DNA from 3 places in the Pantoea sp. SGAir0175 genome. Region 3 is predicted to be linked to each of the others. Evidence: predicted binding sites of a transcription regulator. Region 3 holds the regulator's gene; each other region holds the start of a gene.
What was found. Region 3 encodes CRP, which controls carbon source genes, mostly activating them, when cyclic AMP is high. Its sites were predicted from a motif close to ATGTGANNNNNNTCACAT; they were not measured.
Positions count from the first base shown of each region.

Region 1: a site for CRP is predicted at 8,238-8,255, ahead of idnD (L-idonate 5-dehydrogenase). Genes of this name have one in related genera too.
Region 2: a site for CRP is predicted at 2,031-2,048, ahead of yrbN (protein YrbN). Genes of this name have one in related genera too.

Region 1 covers NZ_CP028081.1:488,296-498,178, reverse strand. The annotation lists gene C1N56_RS02380 (GGDEF domain-containing protein) at 1-327, opposite strand, end outside; gene C1N56_RS02375 (SulP family inorganic anion transporter) at 620-2,089, opposite strand; gene C1N56_RS02370 (carbonic anhydrase) at 2,092-2,733, opposite strand; gene C1N56_RS02365 (5'-nucleotidase, lipoprotein e(P4) family) at 3,314-4,123, opposite strand; gene C1N56_RS02360 (polyphenol oxidase family protein) at 4,233-4,943, shown strand; gene C1N56_RS02355 (gluconate:H+ symporter) at 4,975-6,294, opposite strand; gene idnO (gluconate 5-dehydrogenase) at 6,374-7,138, opposite strand; gene idnD (L-idonate 5-dehydrogenase) at 7,148-8,179, opposite strand; gene C1N56_RS02340 (response regulator transcription factor) at 8,348-9,049, opposite strand; gene C1N56_RS02335 (ATP-binding protein) at 9,550-9,883, shown strand, end outside.
Region 2 covers NZ_CP028081.1:3,537,228-3,547,110, reverse strand. The annotation lists gene pnp (polyribonucleotide nucleotidyltransferase) at 1-872, shown strand, start outside; gene nlpI (lipoprotein NlpI) at 1,065-1,949, shown strand; gene yrbN (protein YrbN) at 2,055-2,111, shown strand; gene C1N56_RS16640 (DEAD/DEAH family ATP-dependent RNA helicase) at 2,128-4,023, shown strand; gene C1N56_RS16635 (SDR family NAD(P)-dependent oxidoreductase) at 4,089-4,835, opposite strand; gene C1N56_RS16630 (AraC family transcriptional regulator) at 5,017-5,913, shown strand; gene C1N56_RS16625 (luciferase-like monooxygenase) at 5,917-6,927, opposite strand; gene C1N56_RS16620 (U32 family peptidase) at 7,044-7,928, opposite strand; gene C1N56_RS16615 (ubiquinone anaerobic biosynthesis protein UbiU) at 7,938-8,933, opposite strand; gene C1N56_RS16610 (ubiquinone anaerobic biosynthesis accessory factor UbiT) at 9,139-9,663, shown strand; gene C1N56_RS16605 (GNAT family N-acetyltransferase) at 9,657-9,883, shown strand, end outside.
Region 3 covers NZ_CP028081.1:295,799-305,681, reverse strand. The annotation lists gene tauA (taurine ABC transporter substrate-binding protein) at 1-636, opposite strand, end outside; gene C1N56_RS01340 (LacI family DNA-binding transcriptional regulator) at 872-1,852, shown strand; gene C1N56_RS01335 (LysE family translocator) at 1,854-2,456, opposite strand; gene C1N56_RS01330 (hydrolase) at 2,517-3,533, shown strand; gene C1N56_RS01325 (YheU family protein) at 3,536-3,754, shown strand; gene C1N56_RS01320 (phosphoribulokinase) at 3,816-4,685, shown strand; gene C1N56_RS01315 (OsmC family protein) at 4,756-5,160, opposite strand; gene crp (cAMP-activated global transcriptional regulator CRP) at 5,465-6,097, shown strand; gene C1N56_RS01305 (YccS/YhfK family putative transporter) at 6,156-8,231, shown strand; gene C1N56_RS01300 (bifunctional acetylornithine/succinyldiaminopimelate transaminase) at 8,228-9,445, opposite strand; gene C1N56_RS01295 (aminodeoxychorismate synthase component II) at 9,533-9,883, opposite strand, start outside.

The sequences.
Region 1 (9,883 bases), 190 kb from region 3:
CGATTGCAGATGCTTAATCAGCATGCTGACTGACACCAGAATAAACAGGATATTGGCAAAATTAATCGTCACCGCTGGCAGTGCCCAGCCGGAAAAAACCGTATCGTTGAAAATCATGGCGGCAAAACACACCAGATAACTGGAGGTGGTGTGTAAAAACGGGTTGCGCACCATTAAACCGGCGATGAGGGCATTCACCGGCCAGAACAGGGAAAACTCTTCGGGAATACGCAGGTGGCTGCCAATAAAGCAGAAGAACAGCGTAATAAGACACAGCGAAAGAGCATTCTTTTTAACATTATTCTCTTCAAACAGCTTAACGCGCATACGTCTGAACCCTGTAACCTGAAATCGCTGCCATCCGTCGCTGGCATCAGCAATCATTTAACCTGAAAAATCCGTGCGATAATTCGCTAATTAACCCGGTATTCGTCGCCCTGCTCTGCGACTGAGCGGCGCTCACTCTGCCATGAAAGCCAGAGACGAGCTACCAGCCCCGCCGGCAGCATGTGAAACAGGCAGGCGCAGTGAGCGGCAATTATGCCGTATAAATAAAAAAATCGGATATCCGGGATATCCGATTCTGGCGAAAAAAACTGCATGACTGCGCGCGGGAACGTTATTTCACCGCCACCGGCCACTGGCTCAACCGGATGCCGCGCTCACCGGCGCTATCCCCGAAATCCTGCAGCACCGCTTTCACGTCCGGATCCATATACTCGGCGTTATCGTGATCGACAATCACCACGCTATTTTCCGGGATCTCCGCCAGCAGCCCCTGCAACTTCGGGTTGTGCATAAAGGTCAGGTTTTGCTGAAAGCGCAGCACGTAATGGTCGTCATAGCGGGTAAGTTGCAGCGCGTTGCGATGGCTTTGGTAGATGCTGCACAGAATCTGCGTCGCGATACCGATACCAATCCCGGCCAGCATGCCAAACACAATGATACCGCCGATGGTGGCAAGAAACGGCACGTACTGCTGCGCGCCCATGCGAATCTGTTCGACGAACAGGCGCGGCGTTGCCAGCTTATAGCCGGTATACAGCAGCACCGCCGCCAGGCTGGCGAGCGGAATCGCGTTAAGCAGAGCGCTGAACCACAAGCCACAAATCAGCAGCAGCACGCCGTGCAGCAGAATCGACAGTTTGGTTTGGGCACCCACGCTGACGTTGACCGAACTGCGCACAATCACCGCGGTAATGGGCATCGCCCCGAGCAAGCCGGCGGTCAGGTTACCGATGCCCTGCGCGAACATCTCTTTATTCGGTGACGGCGCCGGGTGCTGCGGACGCAGTTTTTTCAGCGCCTCCTGGCTGAGCAGCGTTTCAAGGCTGGCCACCAGCGCCAGCGTAATCGCTACCACCCACACCGACGGATTCTGCCACGCCAGCCAGTCAGGAGTTTCCAGCTCCGCCACCAGCGCCGACATACTGTCAAACGCCGGCAGTACGATACGCGGCAGGCCTTCGCCGAGGCTGGGAAACAGGCGATCGCCTAACACCGTGGCGAGGCAGCCAAACAGCACCGCCACCAGCGGGCCGGGGATCCAGCTCAGCGCTTTAACCGCTTTGATCGCGGGCGTGGTCCACAGCCACAGAATCAGCAGCCCGCTACCGGCCACCAGCATCGCGCTGAGCGAAAACGCAAACTCCCCGCTGACCAGCGACTGCAGACCGGCATCACTCGCGGCGCCCAGCGCTACCGGAATCTGCTGCATAATCAACAGCAGGCCAATGGCCGCCAGCATCCCTTTGATGACACTGCCCGGCACCAGCGAGATAAAACGACCGGCGCGCAGCAGGCCGAGCATGCACTGCAGCACGCCAGCCAGAATCAGCGCAGTGAGAAACGCGGAAAAGCTGCCGAGCGTCTGGATTGAGGCCACAACAATGGTCACCAGCCCCGCCGCCGGGCCGCTCACGGCAAAGCGCGAGGGACTGAGCGCGGTAACCAGCAGACCGCCGATCACCCCGGTGAGCAGACCGGCAAAGGGCGGCAGACCGCTGGCCTGCGCGATGCCCAGACACAGTGGCAGCGCCACCAGAAACACCACCAGACCAGCAGGAATATCCTGACGAAGCGTTTGCAGATTCATGATGAGGGTTCCTCTGACGATTGCTGTATTAACTCTTTCAGATGGCCGGACTGCAGGTCATAAACGCAGCCAAATACATCCAGCTGCTGTCCGGCCTGCCAGGCCTGTTGCACCGGCTCGCAGCGCACCAGCTGGCTAAACTGGGCGATGACATTGGCTTCAATCAGCCGGTTAAGCTTGCTGCTCTCCTCTTCCTGCGCGGGACTGGCGTGATAGGCCACCAGCCCGTGCTGCAATGCGCGCCGCAGCGCGGCAATGCGCCTGGCGAGCGCCGAATCCTCCTGCGCTAACGGGCTGGCAGGCAGACCCAGCGCCGCCTGCACGCCGCCGCAGCCGTAGTGACCGCACAGCACAATGCGCTCGACGCCGAGATAAAAAATCGCGTACTGCAGCACGCTGATAAAGTTGTCATCATCGGGTAGTACCATATTGGCGATATTGCGGTGCACGAATAGCTCGCCCGGATGCGAGCCGGTCAGCACTTCTGCCGGTACGCGACTGTCGGAACAGCCAATCCATAAGGAGTGGGGTTTCTGCTGATGCAGATATTGTTCAAAGTAATCTGGATTACGCTCGCGGCGCTGGAGTGCCCAACTGCGATTTTTCGCTAATAAGGGTTTAAGGGTCGTCACAATTATCTTCTCTCTGTATCCGCAAATAGCGCTTCCGGGCAAATAAATGCATGGCGCAGCACGGTTTTAGCGTTCTGTGGCAGGTGAATACGGCGCTTTCTCACAGAAATTGGTTATAGACGCTTATGAATTGATTTGCACCAGGAATATTTCAGCCCGGCAGAAGAAGCGACCTTATGTAAAATAAGTGTCAGCAAATGTCATGAAAAAGTAAGTTAATGCAAGTGACGCAATCAGCAGGAATTTCATTAAAAATAAATATAATCAGTCTATTAATAATATTTTTTAAAACGCATTTCGGATGCACTGACAAATATATACACGTAAAACTTTTGCGCCTTTACGCTGGTATGGTGGATTACACTCTGCTCGCTGAGAAAAATCCTAATTACTAAATTTATGAATAGTGATATTCGCTGGTTTTAACGTTATTCGCGATGATATTTCACTGAAGACGGCGGAAGGATTAAGTAAGAGATCGGGAAAATGATAAGCAGAATAATAATTACAAAGAAACGTAAATATCACTGGCGCTAACCGCCTGCGATAAGCGCCCGCCAGGGCAGGCGCTATTTCGCTTGACGAATTATTTACCGTTCCAGGCTTTCATGCGGGATTCACGCACCTGCAGCTGCTGTTCCGGGGTTAACTTATTGTAGTTTTCAGCCATGCCGCTCTCCCAGTCGCCGTACAGTGGATTTGGCAGCACAATGAACTGGGTGCCAAAACGCTGATGGTTGAGCGTGACAAACTGCTGGCGCTGCGCGTTACCCTGATGCCAGGTGGCGCCGCCGAAGTCATTCAGGTTATCGCCGATATACAGCACCACGTTGTAGCCGGCATTTTTAATTGCGTCGAAACGCGCCTGTTTATTGGAATTGCCGGTACTGAGACGCACGGTTTTGTCGCTTACGCCGCTGAAGCCCAGCTTGTTGAGGTTATCGACCGTGGCCGCGTAGTCTTTCTGATCGCGGTTCGAGACGTAGAACATGGTGCCGCCGTGGCTATTCACGTAATTGGCAAATTCGACGGCACCGGGCACTGCGGTCGCCTGGCGCGCCTGCGTCCACGCTGACCAGGTTTTACCGGAGAACGGCTGGCCGTTTTTTGCCTGCCACGCGCTGTAGGCGCTGTTATCGATCATGGTTTCATCCAGATCAACAATCACCGCTTTGGGTTTGCCGGTGAGCGAAGGAGCGTTATCAAACGCCATGCGTGCCGTGTTGAACGCCTGCCAGCTCAGCGCCTGATATTCGCCAGACTGCTGGAACCAGTTGACTGCCAGCACCGACTGCTGACCGAGTTGCTGCTGAGCCTGCTGTTTTTGCGGTTGGGCACAGCCGGTGAGCGTCAGGGCAATCAGGCCCGCCGCGGCCAGCCAGGAGGTGTTTTTCATCATGTCGTCCTTAAGTGATTATGGTCAGTTTTTGTAAAGCTTTAAAAATGTAGCAGTTAACGTAAGCTGTGGGCAGAGGAAAACCGGGGTCAGGTCACAGGAGACACTTATGGATAATCGCGGGCCGCGCTCGGCGCTGCTGGAGAGTCAACGCTGGCTGGAGTATGCCTTCCAGCCTGCCGGTCAGCCGGCACCGGCCGCTGCGGCGTACGGACAGCAGCGGCACAGCGCAAAAGTGGTGTTGGCCGGACAAAACCGGCCGCCGAAAAGTTGTGAATCCGATGGGGTGATCGGTGACGATCATCGGCCGGTTGCGGTTTACACCGCTGACTGTCTGCCGGTGCTGTTTGCCGATGTGAAAACGCATCAGGTGGCGGCGGTGCATGCCGGCTTGCAGGGTACGCTCGGCGGCGTGCTGAGCAGTGCCCTCGATCAGCTGCTGGCGGGTGGCGCGACGCCGGCATCCCTGCTGGTGGCGATCGGTCCGGCGATCGGCCCGTGCTGCTATGAGCTGGGCGTTGATCGCATCGCACAGATGCAGCAGCGCCCGGATCTGCCGGCGCTAAGCTGGTCACAGCAACAGCCGCATAATCCGCAGGCAATCCGACCTCAGGCGCGGGCGCATCATCAGGGAGTATGGTTTGATTTGCCTCAGCTGGCGCAGGACCTGCTGTTACAGCGCGGCATCCCGGCGGCGCAGATTGATCGCGTGGCGGTGTGTACTTACTGCATGGCGGAGGCGGGTTCGAGCTATCGCTATAACACCCATTTTGACAGCGGCTATCAGTCACGTTTCTCGTGGATTCGCCGCCGCGAGTAAGCACGCTTCACCTCCCTGTGAAGCGCAGGCCTTAGTGAATGATGGCGTTGAGCGCCAGTACACCGGCGAGGCCGAGGATGGAGATCAGCGTTTCCATTACCGTCCAGGTTTTCAGCGTTTCAACCACGCTCAGGTTGAAATAGCCTTTGAACAGCCAGAAACCGGGATCGTTCACGTGCGAAGCGATCACGCTGCCTGAACCAACCGCCAGCACCATCAGCGCCGGATCGGTATGGGTAGCGGCAATGATCGGCGTTACGATGCCGGCGGTGGTGATCGCTGCGACGGTGGCCGATCCCAGCGCGATGCGCAGCATTGCCGCCACCGTCCAGCACATCAGCAGCGGTGACAGCGACGATCCTTTCATCAGATCGGCGATATAGTTACCGACACCGCTATCCACCAGCACCTGCTTAAAGGCGCCGCCGCCGGCAATGATAAAGACGATCATGGCGATGGCGGCAATCGAATCGCCGCACATATCCATCACCTGCTCCATTTTGCGCCCGTTGCGCAGACCGAGGGTGAACACTGCAATTACCACGGCGATAAACAGCGCCACCGCCGGGTTGCCGATAAATTCAAAGAACTGGCGCAGCGCATTCTCTTTCGGCATCGTCAGTTCGCAGACTGCCGCAATCGCCATCAGCACCACCGGAATCACTGCAGCAAAGATGCTGATAAAGAAGCCCGGCATCTCTTCTTCAGTGAAGATTTTAGGGTTATACAGCCCTTCCGGCGGCGACTTTTCGAAGCTTTTGAGGAATTTTGAGAAGATCGGGCCGGCAATGATCACCGTCGGGATGGTAATGATTAAGCCGTACAGCAGCGTGGTGCCGAGATTGGCACCAAAGATGGTGGCAATGGCGGTTGGGCCGGGATGCGGTGGCAGGAAGCAGTGCGTCACCGACAGCGCTGCCACCATTGGCACGCCGACGTACAGCAGTGGCAGTCCGGCCGCCGCAACGATGGTGAACACCAGCGGCAGCAACAGCACAAAGCCGACTTCGTAAAACATCGCCAGACCGACGATCAGTCCGGTGACCACCAGCGCCCACTGCAGCCGCTGTTTACCGAACGCGGCAATCAGCGTGGTGGCCACCCGCTGGGCAGCGCCGGTATCGGACACCAGCCGCCCGAGCATGGCACCAAAGCCGAGGATCATCGCCAGGCCGCCAAGCGTGGAACCAATACCTTTCTGAATCGAGGCCATCACATTGAGCGGCGTCATGCCTTCGGCGATACCTACCACCGCCGAGACAAACACCAACGCAATGAAGCCGTTGACCTTGAAGACAATCATCAGAACCAGCAGCAGTATCACACCCAGCACAATTATGGTTATTGGCATTTTTTATTATCCTTAGGAAGACAGAGGGGTGTTTAAGGTTTAGGCGCGCGCCGGCAATTACGCCAGCCGCGCCAGGGCATTACACGGCGACGCGCATACCGCCATCAACAAACAGCAGATTGCCATTGACGAAATCAGATGCGCCCGACGCCAGGAACACCGCCGCGCCAATCAGCTCTTCCGGCTTGCCCCAGCGCGCAGCCGGCGTACGTTTGGTCAGCCAGCCGGTGAAGGCCGGATCGTCAGCCAGCGTCTGGGTCATCTCGGTGACGAAATAGCCCGGCGCAATGGCGTTAACCTGAATATTGTGGCGCGCCAGCTCCACGCACATGCCGCGCGTCAGCATAGTGACCGCGCCCTTGGAGGCGGCATACGGCGTGATGGTGTCGCGCCCCAGTTCGCTCTGCATCGAGCCGATGTTGATGATTTTTCCGCGCTGACGCTGCACCATTCTTTTCGCCACGGTTTGTGACACCAGAAACACCGCTGTCTGGTTGACGGCAATCACGTCGTTCCAGTCCTGCTCGGGAAACTCGAGAAACGGCCGGCGGCGCTGAATGCCGGCATTGTTCACCAGGATATCAATCGCGCCCCACTGACTTTCAATCTCCTCCACCGCCTGCTGAACCTGCGCCGACTGCGTGACGTCAAAGGCCTTCGCCCGCGCGAGATAACCCAGCTCGCGCAGTTTCGCCGCGCCCTGCTCTGCGCCGCCCTCGGTGGTGGCGTTGATGATCACTTCCGCACCCGCCTCCGCCAGACCGCGCGCCAGCAGAAAACCGATGCCGCGCGCCGAACCGGTGAGCAGCACACGCTTGCCCGTCAGGGAAAATAGCTGACTCATACTGACTCCTTAAAACGTTAACTGGACTTTCGCCGCCCGGGTTTTATCACCGGCAAACTGCAGCGCCGCGTCGATATCCTGTAAGTCATACTCCCCGCTGAACAGCGGCAGCGGATTGACTACGCCGCGTGCCAGCCAGTCAACCGCCGTGTTGAATTCGTAGGTGAAACGGAAAGAACCGACCAGATTGATCTCTTTGGCGATCAGCGTCATCAGCGGGAAATCCGGAATCGTGCCGCCCATGCCAACCTGCACCAGCGTGCCTTTGGCGCATACCACGTCGAGACAACGCTGCAGCGAGGACGGCTGGCCGGAAGCCTCGAAAGCGACATCGAAGAAGCCTTTATCTGCAAGGTAGGGCGTGAAATCACCGTCAGCAGCGTGGATCACCCCGGTCGCGCCCATCTGCTGCGCCAGGCTAAGCGAGCGTTCGCTGATATCGCTGCAAATAATCTCGGCAGCTCCGCGGGCTTTGGCAGCGGCGGCAATCAGACAGCCAATCGGCCCGACGCCAGAAATGAACACGGTTTTGCCGCTCAGATCGCCCGCCTGCTGCGTGGCGTGGATGCACACAGCCAGCGGTTCAGCAAACACCATTACGCTGTCATCGGCCTCCTGCGGAAACGGCACGCACTGCGCGCTATCGACCACTTTGTATTGCGTGAAGCCGCCATCCACGTGCGGCAGATACATGGCGCTGCCGAAAAAGCGCATTGAGGTGCACTGATTTTGCTGCTCGCGCAGACAGTATTTACAACTGCCGCACGGCTTTGAGGGATTGACCGCCACTTTTTGATTGGGCTGGAGCTGTGGATCGTCGCTCTCCACCACGTAGCCGATCACTTCATGGCCGAGGATCATCGGCATCTTCACTTCGAAGCTGCCGACTTTACCTTCCTGATAGTAGTGCAGATCGGACCCGCAGATGCCGCCGCGCGTGATGCGCACCAGCGTGCCGGTGCCGTCCCACTGCACCTGTTGCTGTGCGACGCTAACCTGTTTTTTGCCGGTAATGACGCAGGATTGCGTTTCAATGTTCATTGTAGCCCCTTCAGTGCTGTAGCAATGGGGCTATCACAGCGGGATACGGCCGGCAAAACTGTGACGAACATCACTCAAAGCGATGTTACAAAACGGCTGTTACCGGGAACGTGATGCAGAGAGGCGGAAAAGCAGACGGCGGCCATCCCTGACCGCCTTAAAGAAGGATTAGCTGCCCGACATCAGGTCGTGGCTGTATTTGAACAATTCCGAATCCGAGCGCAGGCCGAGCTTTTTCAGCGCCGACTGCTTTTGTCCACTCACGGTTTTACGGCTGCGTTTAAACTTCACGGCAATTTGCGACACGCTGAGCCCATCCAGAAAACAGCGCACCACTTCCACTTCGCGCGGGCTAAGGGTTTTGACCTTCTCATACATATTGCCTTTGCTGGAGAGATCGAGGTTTTCGTTGATGGCGTCTTCATTCATCACGTAGAGGTTTTCCACCTCGTACGCCACTTCCTGTGACAGGAATAGCCGCCCCTGCGCCACCTGACGAATCGCCTGAACGATCTCCTGCATATTGTGGCTTTTTCCAATAAAGCCCTTAACGCCGGCGCTCAGCACCATTTTGACAATCGCCGGGCTCTCCATGGACGATGAGATCAAAATCTTTTGCTGCGGATAGTGATTTCGCAGCTGTTTCACCAGGGCCAGGCCATCCAGTTCACGCTCGCCCAGCAAAAAATCCAGCACCAGCACATCCACCGTGGTGCTGCGCAACTGACTAAACAATTCATTACTTGAAGACCAGGTCCCGACCAGATGAATATCCGGTTCGTGTTTCAGGCATAACTCGAAAACGGTACGAACCATCGGGTGATCATCAAGGACAGCGACACGCACCTGTTTATTATGTGCATATACCATTCTTTTATTCCTTTATTACAGTCTCAATTTTGTCCAGTACTGATAACCACACCAGTGAAAATGACCTGAAAGTATGCACTGACCGCTGCAGGGAAAATCGCCTGCAACGGTTTAAACCAAACGTCACCAGGTTAACAAAAATTAAAATTTTGCTTACGCGTTTAACTTATTACCGCTATTTAAAAGGTAGTTTTACCGGATTAATGGACAGCAGCGGTTAGCGGCCCCGGAAAAACTGCGAAAATTCTGACGTAACTCTGCGAATGGACCACATAAGAATTGTCTTGAAAGGTCATTTTATGGATAAGCCGTTGAAATATTTGAAATCAAAGCAAAAGCAATATCTAAAAAAAATCATGAATGTTAATAATAAGTTAAACATTCGAGAATGGTCGCAAAATATCCTTAATGCGGCATTAGATCAGGCAGGCGGGAAAAATCTCTTTATACTCCTTTTCCCTTATCGGCATTAATGACTTTATTTTCTTCAGGAACGCACGGTGTTTAATCCTGTTAATTTCATCCGTCTGGCGGGCGTGGTCCTGTTTATTTTTTTTGGCGGCGCGCTGCAGGCGCAGGTCAAACCTTTGCAGCTTTTAGCGCGTTACGATACCGCACAGCCCGCGCTGCAGCTGGCTGAGCCCATCTCTTCTGCCTTTCGAAATAAAGTGATTAAAGTCGCAGTGGCCGGTAAATCACAGCCACCGATATATATGGATACCGATACGCGCCGCTTCGAAGGCCTGAGCGCCGACTACCTGTCGCTGATTCAAAGCATGCTGGAGACCAGCATTGAGCTTTATCACTTCCCCAGTCATAGCGCCGCGCAGCAGG
Region 2 (9,883 bases), 900 kb from region 3:
TCCCGTACACCGTGCGCGTCGTGTCTGAAATCACCGAATCGAACGGTTCTTCTTCTATGGCTTCCGTGTGCGGTGCATCACTGGCACTGATGGACGCTGGCGTACCGATCAAAGCGGCCGTTGCCGGTATCGCGATGGGTCTGGTGAAAGAAGACGAGAAGTTCGTGGTGCTGTCTGACATCCTCGGCGACGAAGATCACCTCGGCGATATGGACTTCAAAGTAGCCGGTAGCCGTGAAGGTATCACCGCGCTGCAGATGGACATCAAAATTGAAGGTATCACCCGCGAAATCATGCAGGTGGCACTGAACCAGGCCAAGGGTGCGCGTCTGCACATCCTGAGCGTGATGGAACAGGCGATCAGCACGCCGCGTCAGGAGATCTCCGAGTTCGCGCCGCGCATCTACACCATCAAGATCAACTCAGACAAGATCAAAGACGTCATCGGTAAAGGCGGTTCGGTTATCCGTGCGCTGACCGAAGAGACCGGCACCACCATCGAAATCGAAGATGATGGCACCGTGAAGATCGCAGCGACCGACGGCCTGAAAGCCAAAGAAGCGATTCGTCGCATCGAAGAGATCACCGCTGAGATCGAAGTGGGCCGTATCTACGCCGGTAAAGTGACCCGTATCGTTGATTTCGGTGCCTTCGTGGCAATCGGCGGCGGTAAAGAAGGTCTGGTACACATTTCTCAGATCGCCGACAAGCGCGTAGAGAAAGTGACCGATTACCTGCAGATGGGTCAGGAAGTGCCAGTTAAAGTGATGGAAGTGGATCGTCAGGGCCGCGTTCGTCTCAGCATCAAAGAAGCGACAGAGCAGAAGCCAGCAGAAGAAACCGCTGCGGTGACGACGCCTGACGCCGAGTAAGCGTTTTTCCTGATAAGCCGCTCCCTGCCAGCTGGCGGGGAGCGGTGTTTGTATACCCGGAATGCGTGGCGCGCTGGTCAGCGTGTCAGTGCAACTGAAGCAGGACGGGTATCATCGCGAGGGCGGGAACCCTTGTGCATAGCAGGCGGATGACAGGATGGTTATCCCAATGTTTGTATTCGGGAGTGGGAAATGAAGCCTTTTTTGCGCTGGTGTTTTGTTGCGACAGCTATCACGCTGGCAGGATGCAGCAACTCCAATTGGCGTAAGAACGAAGTTCTGGCAGTACCTTTGCAGCCCACACTGCAGCAAGAGGTTATTCTGGCGCGAATGGAACAAATTCTTGCCAGTCGGGCCCTGACCGATGATGAACGCGCACAGCTGTTATATGAGCGCGGAGTGTTGTATGATAGTTTGGGTCTGAGGGCATTAGCGCGAAACGATTTCTCGCAAGCGCTGTCTATCAGACCGGATATGCCGGAAGTGTTTAACTATCTCGGCATTTACTTAACGCAGGCAGGCAATTTTGATGCTGCCTATGAAGCGTTTGATTCTGTACTTGAGCTTGATCCAACTTACAACTATGCGCATTTAAACCGTGGTATCGCCCTCTATTACGGCGGTCGATACAAGTTAGCGCAAGATGATCTGCTGGCGTTTTATCAAGACGATCCTAACGATCCGTTCCGCAGCCTGTGGCTCTACCTCGTTGAACGCGAGATGGATGCCGACAAGGCAAAAGTGACGCTACAACAGCGTTACGACAAGGCGGCTAAGGACCAATGGGGATGGAATATTGTCGAGTTCTACCTGGGCGACATCAGTGAAAAAACATTGATGGAACGTCTCAAGGCGGACGCAACGGATAACACCTCGCTCGCTGAACATCTCAGTGAAACCAACTTCTATTTAGGTAAGTACTACCTAAGTCTGGGGGAGAAGGACGACGCGAAAGCGTTGTTCAAACTGGCGGTGGCCAACAACGTCAATAACTTTGTTGAACACCGATACGCATTGTTGGAACTGGCGCAACTCGGCCAGACACAAGACGATTTATCAGAATCTGACCAGCAATAGCTGACGAACTTTTATTGCCTGATTTACCCGTAAAGTCATCGCCTGAACAGGTGAGGGCTTTTCTGTTCGTCAAAACTTCTAATTTGAGCCGGTTCACACTTTTTGATGAAAATGACTGAAAGTTTTCACGACGAGTTATGTAGACTGGCCGCCGCAATCTAAGAGGCACGTGTACTACATGACTGATATTCAAACCACTTTTGCTGATCTGGGCCTGAACGCCGACATCCTCGAATCACTGAACGGTATGGGCTACGTTAAGCCATCGCCAATCCAGGCTGAGTGTATTCCTCACCTGCTGGCGGGCCGTGACGTGCTGGGTATGGCGCAGACCGGTAGTGGTAAAACAGCAGCGTTCTCGCTGCCGCTGCTGAACAACGTTGATCCTTCTGTCCGCGCACCGCAAATCCTGGTGCTGGCGCCGACCCGCGAACTGGCGGTTCAGGTGGCTGAAGCGATGACAGAATTCTCTAAACACATGCGCGGTATTAACGTCGTGGCCCTGTACGGTGGCCAGCGTTATGACGTGCAGCTGCGCGCACTGCGCCAGGGTCCACAGATCGTGGTTGGTACCCCAGGCCGTCTGCTGGATCACCTGAAACGCGGTACCCTGGACCTGTCCAGCCTGCGTGGTCTGGTACTGGACGAAGCCGATGAAATGCTGCGTATGGGCTTCATCGAAGACGTTGAAACCATCATGGCGCAGATCCCGGAAGGTCATCAGACCGCACTGTTCTCTGCAACCATGCCGGAAGCGATTCGCCGTATCACTAAGCGTTTCATGAAGGATCCGCAGGAAGTGCGCATCCAGTCCAGCATCACTACACGCCCGGACATTTCTCAGTCTTACTGGACCGCTTACGGCCGTAAGTCTGACGCGCTGGTGCGCTTCCTCGAAGCGGAAGACTTCGATGCTGCCATCATCTTCGTGCGCACCAAAAATGCCACGCTGGAAGTTGCAGAAACGCTGGAGCGTAACGGCTACAACAGCGCCGCGCTGAACGGTGACATGAACCAGGCGCTGCGTGAGCAGACGCTGGAGCGCCTGAAAGACGGTCGTCTGGATATCCTGATCGCGACTGACGTTGCGGCCCGTGGTCTGGACGTTGAGCGTATTAGCCTGGTGGTTAACTACGACATCCCTATGGATGCCGAATCGTATGTGCACCGTATCGGCCGTACCGGTCGTGCGGGTCGTGCTGGCCGTGCGCTGCTGTTCGTTGAGAACCGCGAGCGTCGTCTGCTGCGCAACATCGAACGCACCATGAAGCTGACTATTCCGGAAGTTGAGCTGCCTAACGCCGAGCTGCTGAGTCAGCGTCGTCTGGCGCAGTTCGCTGCGAAAGTTCAGCAGCAGCTGGAAAGCAGCGATCTGGATCAGTACCGTGCGCTGCTGGCTAAAATGCAGCCAGAAGAAGAGCTGGATATGGAAACGCTGGCCGCTGCACTGCTGAAAATGGCGCAGGGCGAACGTCCACTGATTCTGCCACCGGATGCACCACGTCCACAGCGTCGTGAATTCCGCGATCGCGATGAGCGTGGCGGCGACCGTCCACGTCGTGACAGCCGTGACAGCCGCGAAGGTGGCGATCGTCCACGTCGCGAACGTCGTGACGTTGGCGAAATGCAGCTGTACCGCATTGAAGTGGGCCGTGACGACGGTGTTGAAGTGCGTCACATCGTGGGCGCGATTGCTAACGAAGGCGACATCAGCAGCCGTTACATCGGTAACATCAAGCTGTTTGGTACTCACTCCACTATCGAGCTGCCAAAAGGCATGCCGGGTGAAGTCCTGCAGCACTTCACGCGTACGCGTATTCTCAACAAGCCGATGAATATGCAGCTGCTGGGCGATGCACAGCCACATGAGCGCACCGAGCGTCGTAGCGGCGGTCGTGACTTCGGTGGTGAGCGTCGTGGTAACCGCGAGGGTGGCAACCGTGAAGGTGGCGCACCGCGTCGTTTCTCTGAGCGTCGCGAAGGCGGTCGTGAAGGCGGACGTTTCAGCCGTGAAGGTGGCCGTGGCCCACGTCGCGACGAAGGTGCAGCTGCACCACGTCGCCGTGATGCATAAGCGTTAATCGCTTAAAAATAAAAAGGACGCGCAAGCGTCCTTTTTTTATGTCTGTAACGCGGGCTTTACACGCCGCCGGCAATCAGCACCCGCTCACCGGTAACATAAGCCGACTCTTCCGACGCCAGAAACAGCGCCACCTGCGCCACATCCTCCGGCAGGCCAAAGCGTCCCAGCGGCGTGGCCGCGATCAGCTGCGCTTTAAATTCCGCATTCATTTTTTTCGCTGCCAGCAGCCCCTCGGTCAGGATTATTCCCGGCGCCAGCGCGTTGACGCGAATGTTGCGCGGACCCAGCTCACGTGCCAGCCCCTGCGTTAAGGTATCGATCGCGCCCTTGGTCGCTGACCACAGTACCGAGCCGGGCAGGCTGCGCTGGCTGTTCAGCGCGCTGAGGTTAATGATGCAGCCGCCGCGCGCCGGGAAATGCTGCGCCGCCTGCTGGCACACCAGCAGCGTACCGAGCAGATTGACGTTGAGCTGCTGTTGCATGTCGCTGACGCTGAGGCTGGCGAAGTCGCCATGGTGAAACATGCCGGCGTTGTTGACCACGATGTCTGGCGCGCCAAACTGCGCGATACTGCTGGCGAACAGGCGCTGCACGTCAGCTTCAAGGGATATATCGGCCTGAACGGCGATGGCGTCGCTTCCCAGCGCGCAAATATCGGTCACCACATCCGCCGCGCCCGCTTCATCCTGACGATAATTCACCACCACCCGGGCGCCGGCCGCGGCGAAAGTCATGGCGATGGCGGCGCCAATGCCTTTCGACGCGCCCGTCACCAGCGCAATTTTGCCTTCAAGTGCTTGCATTGTGTCTCTCCACCTGAGATTTCGGGTGAGTAAAGCATGCGCTGTTGCCGCTTTGTGCGGTAGCGCAATCCTGCAAGCTTTTTGCACGATCCTGCAAATCTGTGGCGCAGGGACTAGGCGCAACCGCATCGGCAGGTAAGAATGGGGATTCAGTGATTTTTCATCGCGGAGTGCATAACGCATGATTCATCAGGAACAGTGGCAGCAGCTGGTGGCGATGATTGCCCGTCACGCGCAGCAGGATGGGCGCACCGCCAGCGCGATTGATTTTCTCTCTTTTGGCCGCAGCTCGCACCCCTCCAGCCTGGCGCATATTGCCAGCTGGGCGGGTTTTGCGCTGATGGCCCAGGGCCAGAAAGCACTGCGCATGGGCGATGATGTGATGCATTACGGGCCGGGCGATCTGCTGCTGGTCACCATGGACATGCCGGTGCAGTCCTGCGTGGTGCTGGCGACGCCAGAGAAACCCTGTCTTGGCGTCGGCATCACCATCAACGAAGCGCGCCTGCTGCGCTATCTGGAGCATTTCCCGCCGCAGCAGATTGGCAGCGCCGCCCCCGAACGCAGCATTACCGTCCATAAAGTCGCGCCGCCGCTGGTGGATGCGGTGATGCGGCTGGTGGCGCTGCTGGATCAGCCGCAGGATATCGCCGCGCTGGCACCGCTGATTGAGCAGGAGATTTTCTATCGCCTGCTGACCGGGCCGGAAGGGCCGCGCATTCTGAACATGGCGCTGACCGAGCGCCCGGGCAACAAAGTGGCGCGCGAAAACTTTCATCAGCCGCTGAAGGTGGATCAGCTGGCCAGCAGCGTTGGTATGAGCATTTCATCGCTGCACCATCACTTTAAAGCGGTTACGGCGATGACGCCGATGCAGTATCAGAAGCAGCTGCGGCTCAACGAAGCGCGCCGGCTGATGATGATTGAGAAGCTGGATGCCGGGACGGCGGGCTATCGGGTGGGCTATCAGAGTGCGTCGCAGTTCAGCCGGGAGTACAGCCGTTTTTACGGCCAGTCACCGGCGCGCGATGTGCGCAAGATGGCGGTGGGGCCGGAAGGACTCTCCCCACCGCAGTAAGGCTTACAGCGTGCGTGCGGCTTCCATCGCCAGCGCGAACGAACGCAGGCGCGCCTGCGGATCGTAAATCTGGCCGTTGACCATGATCTCATCCGCCTGGGTTTCGCGCAGCAGCGCGGCAAGGCCGTGGCGCACTTTATCTTTATCGCCCACCACCGACATGCTCAGCGCCTGCTGCACGCCATACTGTTCGGACGGCGACCACAGGTTATCCATGTTCTCCACCGGCGCCGGCAGCGGGCCGGGCTTGCCGCGACGCAGATTAATGAACTGCTGCTGCATCGAGGTGAACAGGAAGCGCGCATCACGATCGCTGTCTGCCGCCACCACGTTGACACACACCATAGCGTAAGGTTTTGCCAGACGCGCAGAGGGCTGGAATTTTTCGCGATACAGGTGCAGCGCCTGCAACAGCAGGTCTGGCGCGAAGTGCGAAGCAAAGGCAAACGGCAGACCAAGCTGCGCCGCCAGCTGTGCGCTATACAGGCTGGAACCCAGCAGCCACACCGGAATTTTCAGCCCGAGGCCGGGCACCGGCTGCACCGGCGGATGTTCGCCCTCTTCGGCATCGAACCAGCGGATCAGATCGGCCACATCTTCCGGGAAGCTGTCGGCCTGGGCGCCCGAAAGATGACGGCGCAGCGCCAGCATGGTGCGCTGATCGGAGCCGGGCGCGCGGCCCAGTCCGAGATCGATACGGCCAGGGTAGAGGGATTCCAGGGTGCCAAACTGTTCGGCAATCACCAGCGGTGCGTGGTTAGGCAGCATGATCCCGCCGGAGCCGAGGCGCAGCGTTTCGGTGTTAGCGGCGAGATAGCCAATCAGCACCGACGTTGCGGCGCTGGCGATGCCGGTCATGTTGTGGTGTTCGGCCAGCCAGTAGCGATGAAAGCCAAGGGCTTCGGCCTGACGCGCCAGCGCCAGCGAATTATGGAAGGCATCGCGCGCAGACGAGCCTTGCGGAATGGGGGCCAGATCCAGCACGGACAGGCGAACAGTTTTCTTCTCAGACATGGGTACTCCAGCAAAGGATGGCGCAGGTGATAAGTAAACCTGCACCAGTCAGTATTACGCATCATTACCCATATTAAAACTGCTAATAACGGCAGGAATATAGCCGGAATGTGCCTTTAACCGCCGCTATCCAGCGCCATTCCGGCCAGGCGGCGCCAGTAACCGTTGCTGTCGCTGCCGCGCGCCATCATCAGCGGCGCTTCACCCGCTTCGTTAGCGCGGAAGCGATCAACCTGTGCCAGCGTGCTCTCATCCTGCGGCGACAGGCGCACAATATCGATCCAGCCATGCATACCGGCGAGATCGTTGCCAAGGTTGTAACAGTAGCCGCTCATGGTCTGAATGCCGTTCAGGACAAATACCTGCTGGCCCTCCTGCGACAGCACGCGGCGCCCGGTGGGATAATCAATACAGCAGGTCTGGCAATCATCTTTGGCACGGTTTTCGGAACGCGCGGTAAAGCAGCGCGCCGACAGTGCCAGCGGCAGATGGCCGTAGCCGAGCACTTCAACCTCAAACCGATCGCGCAGGCCAGCGTCATGGCACTGCTGCAACAGCTGAATCAGCCAGTCGCGTGACATCTCCACCGGCATGCACCAGCGCGTCATGCCCTCCTGCAGCAGCAGCTGGAGTGTCTGCGCGTTATAGACATTCAGGGTGGGACCGGCGACAAACGGCAGTTTGCGCTCTGCCGCCATGTTCACGGTGCCGATATCGTTGGCTTCCAGTAAGAACTCACCGTTTTCAACATAGCGGCGCAGCTCTTTGACTTCCGAAGGGGACTGCAGCAGCGCCAGCGTGCTCAGCACCACCTGTTTGCCGCTGGCCGCCAGCGTGCGGCCCATCTCCATCCACTGACTGAACGCAGTGGCGCGGCGTTTGCTGCACACCGCTTCGCCGAGGTAGACAATCTCTGCGCTGCTCTCTGCGGCGCGCTGGTAAAACTGCTCCAGCGTGGCGGTTGGCCAGTACCACAGCACCGGGCCGATGGCGTATTTCATACGGTCTCCTTATTGCCAGTCGCGGTGATAGGCGCCGAGGGTGGTCTGGCTGCCTTCAGAAAGTTCACCGAGCGCGCGCATCCACGGCGCCTGCACCGTGAACTGTTGCGGATCGGCCATGCAGCGATCGATCGCCTGACGCCACACTTTCGCCACCTGCGCCACATAGGCCGGGCTGCGCTGGCGTCCCTCAATTTTCACCGAGGCGATATTGGCGCGCAGCAGCTCTGGCAGCAGCGCCAGGGTATTGAGGCTGGTGGGCTCCTCCAGCACGTGATAGCGCTGGTTATCCACCTCGTAGCGTCCTTTACACAGCGTCGGATAGCCCGCGCTCTCATCGGCGGCGTAACGGTCAATCAGTACTTCGTTCAGGCGCGACTCCATGCCCTGTGCCGTCTGCTGCCAGCGCACAAATTTGGCCGGTGAACAGGCGCCCGCGCTGTTCGGCGACTCGCCGGTCAGCCACGACGAGAGATAGCAGCGGCCTTCGGCCATGATGCACAGGCTGCCAAAGGCGAATACTTCGAGCGGCACCGGCGTTTCGCGCGCCAGCTGCTTCACCTGGTGCATCGACAGCACGCGTGGCAGCACCACGCGACTCAGCGCAAAGTGGCGGTGATAAAACTGAATGGCCTGCAGATTGGTGGCGGACGCCTGCACTGACAGGTGACGTTCAACCTGCGGGTAGCGGCTGGCGGCGTACTCCAGCGTGGCGATATCGGCCAGAATCAGCGCATCGGCACCGTTCTGTGCGGCGACGTCAATGGCGCTTTGCCAGCGGTTAAGGCCGTCAGGATGGGCGAAGGTGTTGATCGCCACGTGCAGTTTACGCCGGTGCTGATGCAGGAAGCGCGCGGCTTCTGCCAGTTTCTTATCGGTAAAATTGAGGCCAGCAAAGTGGCGGGCGTTGGTGTCATCTTTCAGGCCGACGTACACCGCGTCAGCGCCGTGCTCCACCGCCGATTTCAGCGCAGGTAAATTCCCCGCCGGACACAGCAGTTCCATACAATTTCCTCCCCCGGATTCTGAACGCCGTTGAGTGTAAGGAAGCGCAGGTGCAGCAATGTTGATTTAAGGCAGTGAAAGCGGGATTGCCAGGGCGGAATGGAGAATTTTCGCACAGACACGGGGCGATTTCCTTGATCCCGGTTGAGGCGAAAGCCGACGGATGTGGCAATATAGATAAAATTTTCTCAAGGGAGTGCAGCGCATGTTCGCACGCTTACGCGGCCTGTTAATTGAAAAAGGGCCGGAATTCCTCGCTTTACCGGTGTCGCTAACACCATTCGCCGTGAAAAAAACGGTTTTGCAACAACTCCTAAACTGGCAATTTCGTCATGCTTTGGCTGAAGGTGAGTTAGACTTTCTGCAAGGGCGCTATCTCGGCATTGAGATCGCGGACGTCAATCTGCGCTGGATCACCACGCTGCAGGACGGGCGCCTGACCGTTTCGCGCGACGCCGAAGCAGATGTCTGGTTTCGTGGCGAAGCCAACGATCTGCTGCTGGTAGCAGCACGCAAAGCCGACCCCGATATGTTGTTCTTTCAGCGCCGTCTGGTGATTGAGGGCGACACGGAGCTGGGACTGGAGGTGAAGAATCTGATGGATGCCATAGAACTGGACGCCATGCCCACGCCATTGCGCACGGGGTTGCTGCAGCTGGCTGCTTTTGTTGAGGCAGGAATGACACAGGACGCGAAGGCCGCTGAGGCGCGCGCGGGGATCTCATGTTGATTCGTACTGAAATTGGTGTGGACGCGGCAGGCATCGACAGCCTGTTAAAGCGCAGTTTTGCCACCGCAGCCGAAGCGGAACTGGTACAGCAGCTGCGTGAAGACGGTTTACTCACGCTGGGCGTGGTGGCCACCGATGACGAAGGCCAGGTGCTGGGTTATGCCGCCTTCAGTCCGGTGACGTTGCAGGGCGAGGATCGTAACTGGGTGGCGCTGGCGCC
Region 3 (9,883 bases):
GCGCACCACCCAGACGTCGAGCGTCGGTGAGCCCCACTGCCCGACCTGCGACGAGTCGGTCAGCACCTTGCCGTCTTTCTCCAGTTCATTGACGGCGGGCGCCCAGACATAGGCGCCGTCGATATCACCGCGCTGCCAGGCAGCAATGATCGCCGGCGGCTGCAGATTAACCAGTTGCACCTGGGTCGGTTTGATGCCCCAGTGTTTCAGCGCGGCCAGCAGGCTGTAATGGGTGGTGGAGATGAAGGGAACGGCAATGCGTTTGCCGATCAAATCTTTGGGCGAGCTGATGCCTTTTTTCACCACCAGCGCTTCAGAATTGCCCAGCTGTGAAGCCAGCAGGAAAGCTTCAATCGGCAGCTGCTGCGTGGCAGCCACCGCCAGCGGGCTGGAACCGATGTTGCCAATTTGCACATCGCCCGAGGCTAACGCACGCAGGACGCTGGCGCCGCTGTCGAATTTGCGCCAGTCAACCGTGGCACCGCTCTCTTTGGCAAAGGTATTGTCAGCCTGCGCCACTTTGGCCGGTTCCGCCGACGTCTGATAAGCCACGGTCACATTGACCGCCTGCGCCTGAAATGTCATCAGCGCTAACGCGGCTGCTACCGCGCTTATTGTTTTGGTTACTGCCATCATCATGCACCCCAATGTTGAGTCGTGACGGCAGTGTCGCCAGCAGCAATGATTTCATAAAGGAATTAAAAATTATCCCTAATAAAAATCGGTTCTTAGATCAACATCGGGTAACGCTATGCAAAAAGTGCAAATACAAAACCGCTGGTGCGGAAGAAATATGTCAGGCGCTCACATGCCGACTGTGGTATTGATCTCGTCTTGATTTTTTCCCCCTTTTACAGCGGTACTGGCCTCCATGTCGATTGAGAAAGTTGCGCGCCTCGCGGGCGTGTCGAAAGCCACGGTTTCACGGGTGTTGAACCAGCATCCTGGCGTCCGGCCAGATACGCGTAAACGGGTGCTGGCCGCAATTAATGTGTGCGAATACCAGCCCAACCTGCTGGCGCGCCAGCTGCGTACCGCGCAAAGCAACATGTTGCTGGTGCTGATTTCCGATATCACCAATCCGTTCTGTTCACGGGTGGTGCAGGGCATCGAGGCGGAGGCCGAAGCGCACGGCTATCACATCCTGTTATGTAATTCCGCGTCACAGCTGCGGCGCGAAACCGCCTATCTGGCACTGCTGGCCGGCAAAGTGGTGGATGGGGTGATTACCATGGACGCCGCGGCCTGCCTGCAGGGACTGAAAGAGTTGATTGGTGATGCGCCGTGGGTGCAGTGTGCGGAGTACGATCCCTCGGTTAACGCCTCCAGCGTCACCATCGATAACCGTCAGGCGGCCTATGACACGGTGCATTATCTGGCCGGCAAAGGGCGTCAGCGCATTGCGCTGGTCAACTGCGATATGCGCTATCTCTATTCGCACCAGCGCGAAAGCGGCTATCGCGACGCCATCACGCAGCTGGGGCTTGACTGGCACGGCGTCGCTTACGCCAGCGACATCTCCTGCGAAGCGGGCAGCGCGGCGCTGCGCGAACTGCTAACGCAGCCAGAGCGGCCGGATGCGGTGTTTGCGGTATCAGACGTGCTGGCGGTTGGTGTGATTCACGCTGCTCTGGAGGCTGGACTGCGCGTGCCGGAGGATCTGGCGGTGGTCGGCTTTGACGGCATTCCGTTCACCAGCAGCATCAACCCGCCGTTGACCACCATTGCCCAGCCGATGAACCAGATGGGTGCCCGCAGCGTGCAGCTGCTGCTGGCGCGCATCCGTCAGCGTCAGGCGGCAGTGGTGCATGAAGTACTGCCGTGGACGCGCATTGAGCGCGCCTCCAGCTGACTCAATGCCAGATCAACAGCACGCAGGCTGCGGTCAGCGCACCCATGGCGAGGTTGAAGATTTTCCACGCGCGCGGGCTGCGCAGCAGGCGGCCAATCAGCGAACCGAAACCCATCCAGATCACGCCGGAAACTACGTTCACCAGCGCCATGCCGATGCTGATCGCCACCACGGAATGCAGATAGGCGCTGCCGGCAAGGCTGAAGCTGGCGACCGCGCCCAGCGCCATCAGCCACGCTTTCGGGTTGATCAGTTGCAGTAACCCGCCCTGCCAGAAAGGCATCTGCTTCACGCTGGCATCGTCGGTCTCCAGCGTTTCGTATTCGGCGGTGGCAATTTTCCACGCCAGCCACAGCAGGTAGAGGCTACCGGCCACTTTCAGTACCAGATGCAGTGAGGGATAGAGCAGAATCAGGCTGCCGATGCCAAACGCCACCATCAGCAACATCACCTGCATGCCAATCATGATACCAATCAGCAGTGGAAAGGTGCGCAGGAAGCCAAAATTAGCACCTGAGGCGGTAAGTAACATATTATTGGGCCCTGGCGTGATGGCCGCGACCCAGAGAAAGCCCAGCATTGATAAAAAAAGACTCAGTTCCATGTATATTCGGGTGCTCCTCACCCAGAAAAGCGAACAACCCATCGAAGCTATCAGCGAGTTATGCATCAGACAAGTACTATCCCAGGCTATTTTGATCGCCCGAGCGGCGAGCGCTTTACCCCGCTGCGCGGCTTCGGCAATGCGCATCTGCAAACGCTGCTGCCGCGCCTGCTGCGCCGGCGCGTCACGCTGCGCCCGCACTGGCAGCGCCTCGATCTGCCGGACGGCGACTTCGTCGATCTGGCGTGGAGCGAAGATCCGGCACAGGCACGTCACAAGCCGCGCATGGTGCTGTTCCACGGGCTGGAAGGCAGTTTCCGCAGCCCGTATGCCCATGGGCTGATGCAGGCGTGTCAGGCGCGCGGCTGGCTGGCGGTGATCATGCATTTCCGCGGCTGCAGCGGCGAGCCTAACCGCCTGCAGCGCATCTATCACTCCGGTGAAACTGAAGATGCCACCTATTTTCTGCACTGGCTGCAGCGCGAATGGGGCACGGTGCCGACTGCGGCGGTCGGCGTTTCGCTTGGCGGCAATATGCTGGCCTGTCTGCTGGGGCTGCAGGGCACGTCGGCCCCGCTGGATGCCGCGGTCGCCATTTCCGCGCCGCTGGCGCTGGAGCCGTGCAGCCAGAAGCTGGACGTGGGCTTTTCACGCTTTTATCAGCACTACCTGCTGACCCAGCTGAAGAAAAACGCCACGCGCAAACTGCGCGCCTGGCCGGGCACGCTGCCGGTCGATCTGACGCAGCTGCGCGCCTTCCGCCGGCTGCGTGAGTTTGATGATGCGATTACCGCCCGCGCCCACGGTTTTATTGATGCGCGCGACTATTATCAGCGCGCCAGCGCCATGCCATTGCTGACCGGCGTGCGCAAGCCGCTGCTGATCATCCATGCTAAAGACGATCCCTTCATGACCGATGCGGTGATCCCGCAGCCGCAGCAGTTGTCTGCCACAATTGAGTATCAGCTGACGCAGCAAGGCGGTCACGTCGGCTTCGTGGGCGGCAGCCTGCTGCGACCCAAAATGTGGCTGGAGCAGCGCGTGCCGGACTGGCTCTCAACTTATCTGGATATGTAACTGTGATTATTCCCTGGCAAGAACTCGACCCGACAACGCTGGAAAACCTGATAGAAAGTTTTGTGCTGCGTGAAGGCACCGATTATGGCGAGCAGGAGCGCAGCCTGACGCAGAAAGTGGCCGACGTGCGCCGCCAGCTCGAGCAGGGCGAGGTGGTACTGGTGTGGTCAGAATTGCATGAATCGGTCAATATTATGCCGCGGCGGGAATTTCGCGGCTGATGCGTCAGGCGGCAATTCGTGGTAACAATGCTCATCGCCGGACTTCACAGGGAGCGCTGTTATGTCAGCCAGGCATCCAGTCATAGCCGTTACCGGTTCCAGCGGCGCCGGAACCACCACCACCAGTCTCGCCTTCCGTAAAATTTTCCAGCAGCTGGATCTGCACGCGGCGGAAGTAGAAGGCGACAGTTTCCATCGCTATACCCGTCCGGAAATGGACATGGCGATTCGTAAGGCGCGCGACCTCGGGCGTCACATCAGCTACTTTGGCCCGGAAGCCAACGACTTCGGCCTGCTGGAGCAGACTTTCCGCGACTATGGTCAGAGCGGACTCGGCCAGTCGCGCAAATATCTGCACACCTACGATGAAGCGGTGCCGTGGAATCAGGTGCCGGGCACGTTTACACCCTGGCAGCCGCTGCCGGAAAACACCGATGTGCTGTTCTATGAAGGCCTGCACGGCGGCGTGGTGACGCAGCAGCATAACGTGGCTGAACATGTCGATCTGCTGGTTGGCGTGGTACCGATTGTTAATCTGGAGTGGATTCAGAAACTGGTGCGCGACACCAGCGAGCGCGGCCATTCGCGCGAAGCGGTGATGGATTCGGTGGTGCGTTCGATGGAAGACTACATCAACTACATCACGCCGCAGTTTTCCCGCACGCACCTCAACTTCCAGCGCGTGCCGACCGTGGATACCTCGAACCCGTTTGCCGCGCGTGAGATCCCGTCGCTGGATGAGAGCTTTGTGGTGATTCATTTTCGCGGCCTGGAGGGCATCGCTTTTCCTTATTTACTGGCGATGATCCAGGGCTCGTTTATTTCCCACATGAATACGCTGGTGGTGCCGGGCGGCAAGATGGGACTGGCGATGGAGTTAATCATGACGCCGCTGGTGCAGCGGTTGATTGAAGGAAAACGTATTGAATAGCGCAGGCTAACGCGCCAGTTTCGCCGGGAGGAGCTGAGATCGGGAGCGCAGGGCCGCGCTCCCGGCTGGATTACAGCTCCACCACTTCGTAGCTGTGCGTTATCTCGACGCCCTTGCCCAACATGATCGCCACCGAGCAGTACTTCTCCGCGGACAGATCCACCGCGCGCGCTACCGCTTTATCGCTCAGCGCTTTGCCGCTGACAATAAAATGCAGATTGATATGCGTAAAAATGCGTGGCGCTTCTTCGCGGCGTTCCGAGGTCAGTTTGACTTCACAATCGGCGACATCGTTGCGCCCCTTTTGCAGAATCGACACCACGTCAATCGCGCTGCAGCCGCCCGCAGCCATCAACACCATTTCCATCGGGCTGGGCGCTTTATCACCGGAATTGCCGTCCATTAATACCTGATGACCGGATGAGGATTCTCCGAGAAAGGTCAGCCCTTCCACCCATTTCACTCGTGCCTGCATTATTCTTTCTCCTGAAGCGGCGGTTTTGCCGCCAGAGTACGCTTTCACCTGACAAACAGCAATGCAGACGCATCCCCCACCTGCTGAAGCGAGACAACAGGAGACAGGTTGCAAAAGCTATGCTACAAACAGTGCTGAAAATATTTTCGTCACGAAAGACGAAAGCGGGACGAATCAAAAGCATCGCTTACGAATCCACCCCCGAATAACTGTCCCTCACGGGAAACGCTGGACGATTTCACCGCCTGACAGGGAAAACTGCCCCCTGTATTTTGGGCACGATTACAACAGAGGATAATAGCGAATGGTTCTCGGCAAACCGCAAACAGACCCTACACTCGAATGGTTCCTGTCCCATTGCCATATTCACAAATATCCATCCAAAAGCACCCTCATCCATCAGGGTGAGAAAGCGGAAACGCTGTACTACATCGTGAAAGGTTCCGTCGCGGTACTGATTAAAGATGAAGAAGGCAAAGAGATGATTCTCTCCTACCTCAATCAGGGGGATTTCATCGGTGAGCTCGGCCTGTTTGAAGAGGGCCAGGAGCGTAGCGCCTGGGTACGTGCGAAAACCGCCTGCGAAGTGGCTGAAATTTCCTACAAAAAATTCCGTCAGCTGATTCAGGTCAATCCGGATATTTTAATGCGCCTGTCGGCGCAGATGGCGCGTCGCCTGCAGGTAACATCTGAAAAAGTCGGCAACCTTGCCTTCCTCGATGTGACCGGCCGTATCGCGCAAACGCTGCTCAACCTGGCGAAACAGCCTGACGCCATGACCCACCCGGACGGTATGCAGATTAAAATCACCCGTCAGGAGATTGGTCAGATCGTGGGCTGCTCACGCGAAACCGTGGGTCGTATCCTGAAAATGCTGGAAGATCAGAACCTGATCTCCGCACATGGCAAAACCATCGTCGTTTACGGCACCCGCTGATTTCTTCTCACCCACGGCGTGATGGCAACATCGCGCCGTTTCTGTTTACGATGAGCTGATGTGGCGTCGAATCATCTATCATCCGGAAGTTAACTATGCGCTGCGGCAAACGCTGGTGCTGTGCCTGCCTGTGGCGCTCGGCTGGCTGTTTGGCGATCTGCAAAAAGGGCTGCTGTTCTCCCTGGTGCCGGCCTGCTGCAACATCGCCGGTCTGGATACGCCACACAAGCGGTTCTTCAAACGGCTGATTGTCGGCGGCGCACTGTTCGCCAGCGGCAGTTTTCTGATTCAGTACCTCACGGCTTACGCTGTGCCGCTGCCGCTGATTCTGCTGGTGTTGCCGCTGCTGGTGGGCGTGACCGGTGAAATCAGCCCGCTGCATGGTCGTTTGCTGCCCGGCACGCTGATCGCCGCCATCTTTACCTTAAGCCTCGTCGGCCGTATGCCGATGTGGGTCCCGCCGCTGCTGTATATCGGCGGGACGCTGTGGTACGGGCTGTTTAACTGGTTCTGGTTCTGGCTGTGGAAAGAGCAGCCGATGCGCGAGACCCTCAGCCTGCTGTACCGCGAGCTGGCCGATTACTGCGACGCCAAATACACCCTGCTGACGCAGCTGACCGATCCGGAAAAAGCGCTGCCACCATTACTGGCGCGCCAGCAGAAAGCGGTCGATCTGATCACCACCTGCTACCAGCAGATGCATATGCTGTCGGCCAGCCGTGATAACAGCCATAAACGCCTGACGCGCGCCTTTCAGGTTGCGCTCGATCTGCAGGAGCACATCTCGGTCAGCCTGCACCAGCCGGAAGAGGTGCAAAAGCTGGTGGAGCAGAGCCACGCCGAGGCGGTGATCCGCTGGAACGCGAAAATCATTTCGGCACGGCTACGCGTGCTGGCCGATGCCATTCTCTATCACCAGCTGCCGGAACGCTTCCACATGGAAAAGCCGCTCGGCGCGCTGGAGAAAATTGCCCGGCAGCACCCGGATAATCCGGTCGGTAATTTCTGCCTCTACCATTTCAGCCGCATTGCGCGCGTGCTGCGCACGCAGAAGCCGCTGTATACCCGCGACCTGATGGCCGATCGCCAGCGCCGCCTGCCGCTGTTGCCGGCGCTGCGCAGCTACCTGTCGCTAAAATCTGCCGCGCTGCGGACGGCGGCGCGCTTTGCGGTGATGCTGATGTTCGGCAGCGCGCTGGCGCTGTTCTTCAATATTCCCAAGCCCTACTGGATTCTGATGACCATCATGTTTGTCAGCCAGAACGGCTACAGCGCCACGCGCGTGCGCATTCAGCACCGCGCGCTCGGCACCTTCGCCGGCTTGCTGATCGCCGCAGCGTCGCTGCGCTTTGCTGTTCCGGAGTCGATTGCCCTGCTGACCATGCTGGTCATCACCCTCGCCAGCTATCTGATCACGCGTAAATATTATGGCTGGTCGATGATTGGCTTTACGGTGACGGCGGTGTATTCACTGCAGCTGCTGTCGCTGAACGGCGCGCAGTTCCTGCTGCCGCGCATGATGGATACGCTGATGGGCTGCCTGATTGCCTTCGCCGGCATGATCTGGCTATGGCCGCAATGGCAGAGCGGGCTGCTGCGCAATAACGCGCACGACGCGCTGGAGGCGTATCAGGAGGCGCTGCGCCTGCTGCTCGGTCCGGAGCAGGCGCCGGAGAAGCTGGCGTATCAGCGCGTCAAGGTTAACCAGGCGCACAACGCGCTGTTTAACTCGCTCAACCAGGCGTCTACCGAACCGGGCTTTAACTTCCAGTATCTGAAAGATATGCGCCTGTGGGTGACTCACAGCCAGTTTATCGTCGAGCACATCAACGCCATGACCATTCTGGCGCGCGAGCACACCATGCTGACGCCAAAGCTGGCAGAGCGCTATTTGCAGTCCTGTGAAATTGCGCTGCAGCGCTGTCAGCAGCGGCTGGCTTACGACGGGCCGGGCAACGACAGCAATATTCTGGAAGCGCCGGAGAATCTGAATGAGGGGCCGGTGACGATTGTCGAACAGCATGTGAAGCGCATTCTGCAGCACCTCAATGTGATGCACACCATTTCTTCACTGGCGTGGAGCCAGCGCCCACATCACGGCCGCTGGCTCAGCGTGCTGAAGCCGAAAGGTTAGTTCAGGACTTTCGCGATCGCCCGGGCGAAGCGCGCCATGCCTTCTGCGATATCGGTCGGCTCAATCACCAGCGACGGCACAAAGCGAATCACATCGCTGCCGGCGGTCAGTACCATCAGGCCTTCAGCGGCGGAAGCGTTGAGGATATCGCGCGCTTTGCTGGCGTGCTGCGCGTTGAGTACGGCACCCAGCAGCAGCCCTTTGCCCCGAATTTCACTGAAGATGTCGAACTGCTGATTGATCTTCTGCAGCGCCGAGACAAACTGCTCACGACGCGCGTCGACACCATTCAGAACCTCGGGCGTATTGATGATATCCAGCGCGGTTTCGGCAATCGCACAGGCCAGCGGGTTGCCGCCGTAGGTGGTGCCGTGCACGCCCGGCGCCATCACCGAGGCGATTTCATGGGTGGTCAGCATCGCGCTCACCGGGAAACCGCCGCCCAGCGCTTTAGCGGTGGTGATGATATCTGGCTTGATACCATAGTGTTCGTAAGCAAACAGCTTACCGCTGCGGCCCATGCCGCTCTGCACTTCATCCAGCACCAGCAGCGCGTTGTGCTGATCGCACAGCGCACGCAATCCCTGCATGAATTCCGGCGTTGCTGGCATCACGCCGCCTTCCCCCTGAATCGGCTCCACCACAATCGCGCAGGTGTGGTCGTCAATTACCGCTTTCACCGCGGCCAGATCGTTAAACGGCACATGGACGATATCCGCCGGCTTCGGACCAAAGCCATCGGAGTATTTCGGCTGACCGCCCACCGAGACGGTGAACAGCGTGCGGCCGTGGAAGGCGTTGTGGAAAGCGATAATTTTGCTTTTGAATGGGCTGTGCTTTTTGCAGGCGTAGTAGCGCGCCAGTTTGAACGCCGCTTCGTTCGCTTCGGCACCGGAGTTACCGAAGAATACCCGCTCGGCGAAGGTCGCCGCGATCAGTTTACTGGCGAGGCGCAGTGCCGGCTCATTGGTGAACACGTTACTGGTGTGCCACAGGGTTTCGCCCTGGCTTTTCAGCGTTTCCACCAGCGCCGGATGACAATGGCCAAGCGCGGTGACCGCGATACCACCAGAGAAATCGATATACTCTTTGCCCTGCTGATCCCACACGCGGCTGCCTTTGCCTTTGACCGGCACAAACTGCGCAGGTGCATAAACAGGCAAAATAACGTTATCGAACGTTTCCCGGCTTACCGCTAGATTTTCCGCTGCCATTGATGACCTCATCGGGTTATTTGTTGAGCTGATGTGAAATTATAATCACAAAATATGCATAAAAAATCATGCAATGGCAAACGGAAGTTACGTATTGAGGAAATTCGCCAGCAGCTGATGTCCCTGCTCACTGAGAATGCTCTCCGGATGGAACTGCACGCCCTCCAGCGGCAGCGTACGATGGCGGAAGCCCATGATCTCATCGGCAACGCCATCGCGCAGGCTCCAGGCGGTGACTTCAAACTCCGGCGGCAGCGTGTCGCGCGCCACAATCAGCGAGTGATAGCGCGTGACGGTTAGCGGATTATTCAGGTTGCGGAACACGCCCTGGCCGGTGTGCTGCACCGCAGAAGTTTTGCCGTGCATCACCTGGCGCGCGCGCACCACCTGCGCGCCGTAGGCCTGGGCGATGGCCTGATGGCCCAGGCATACCCCGAG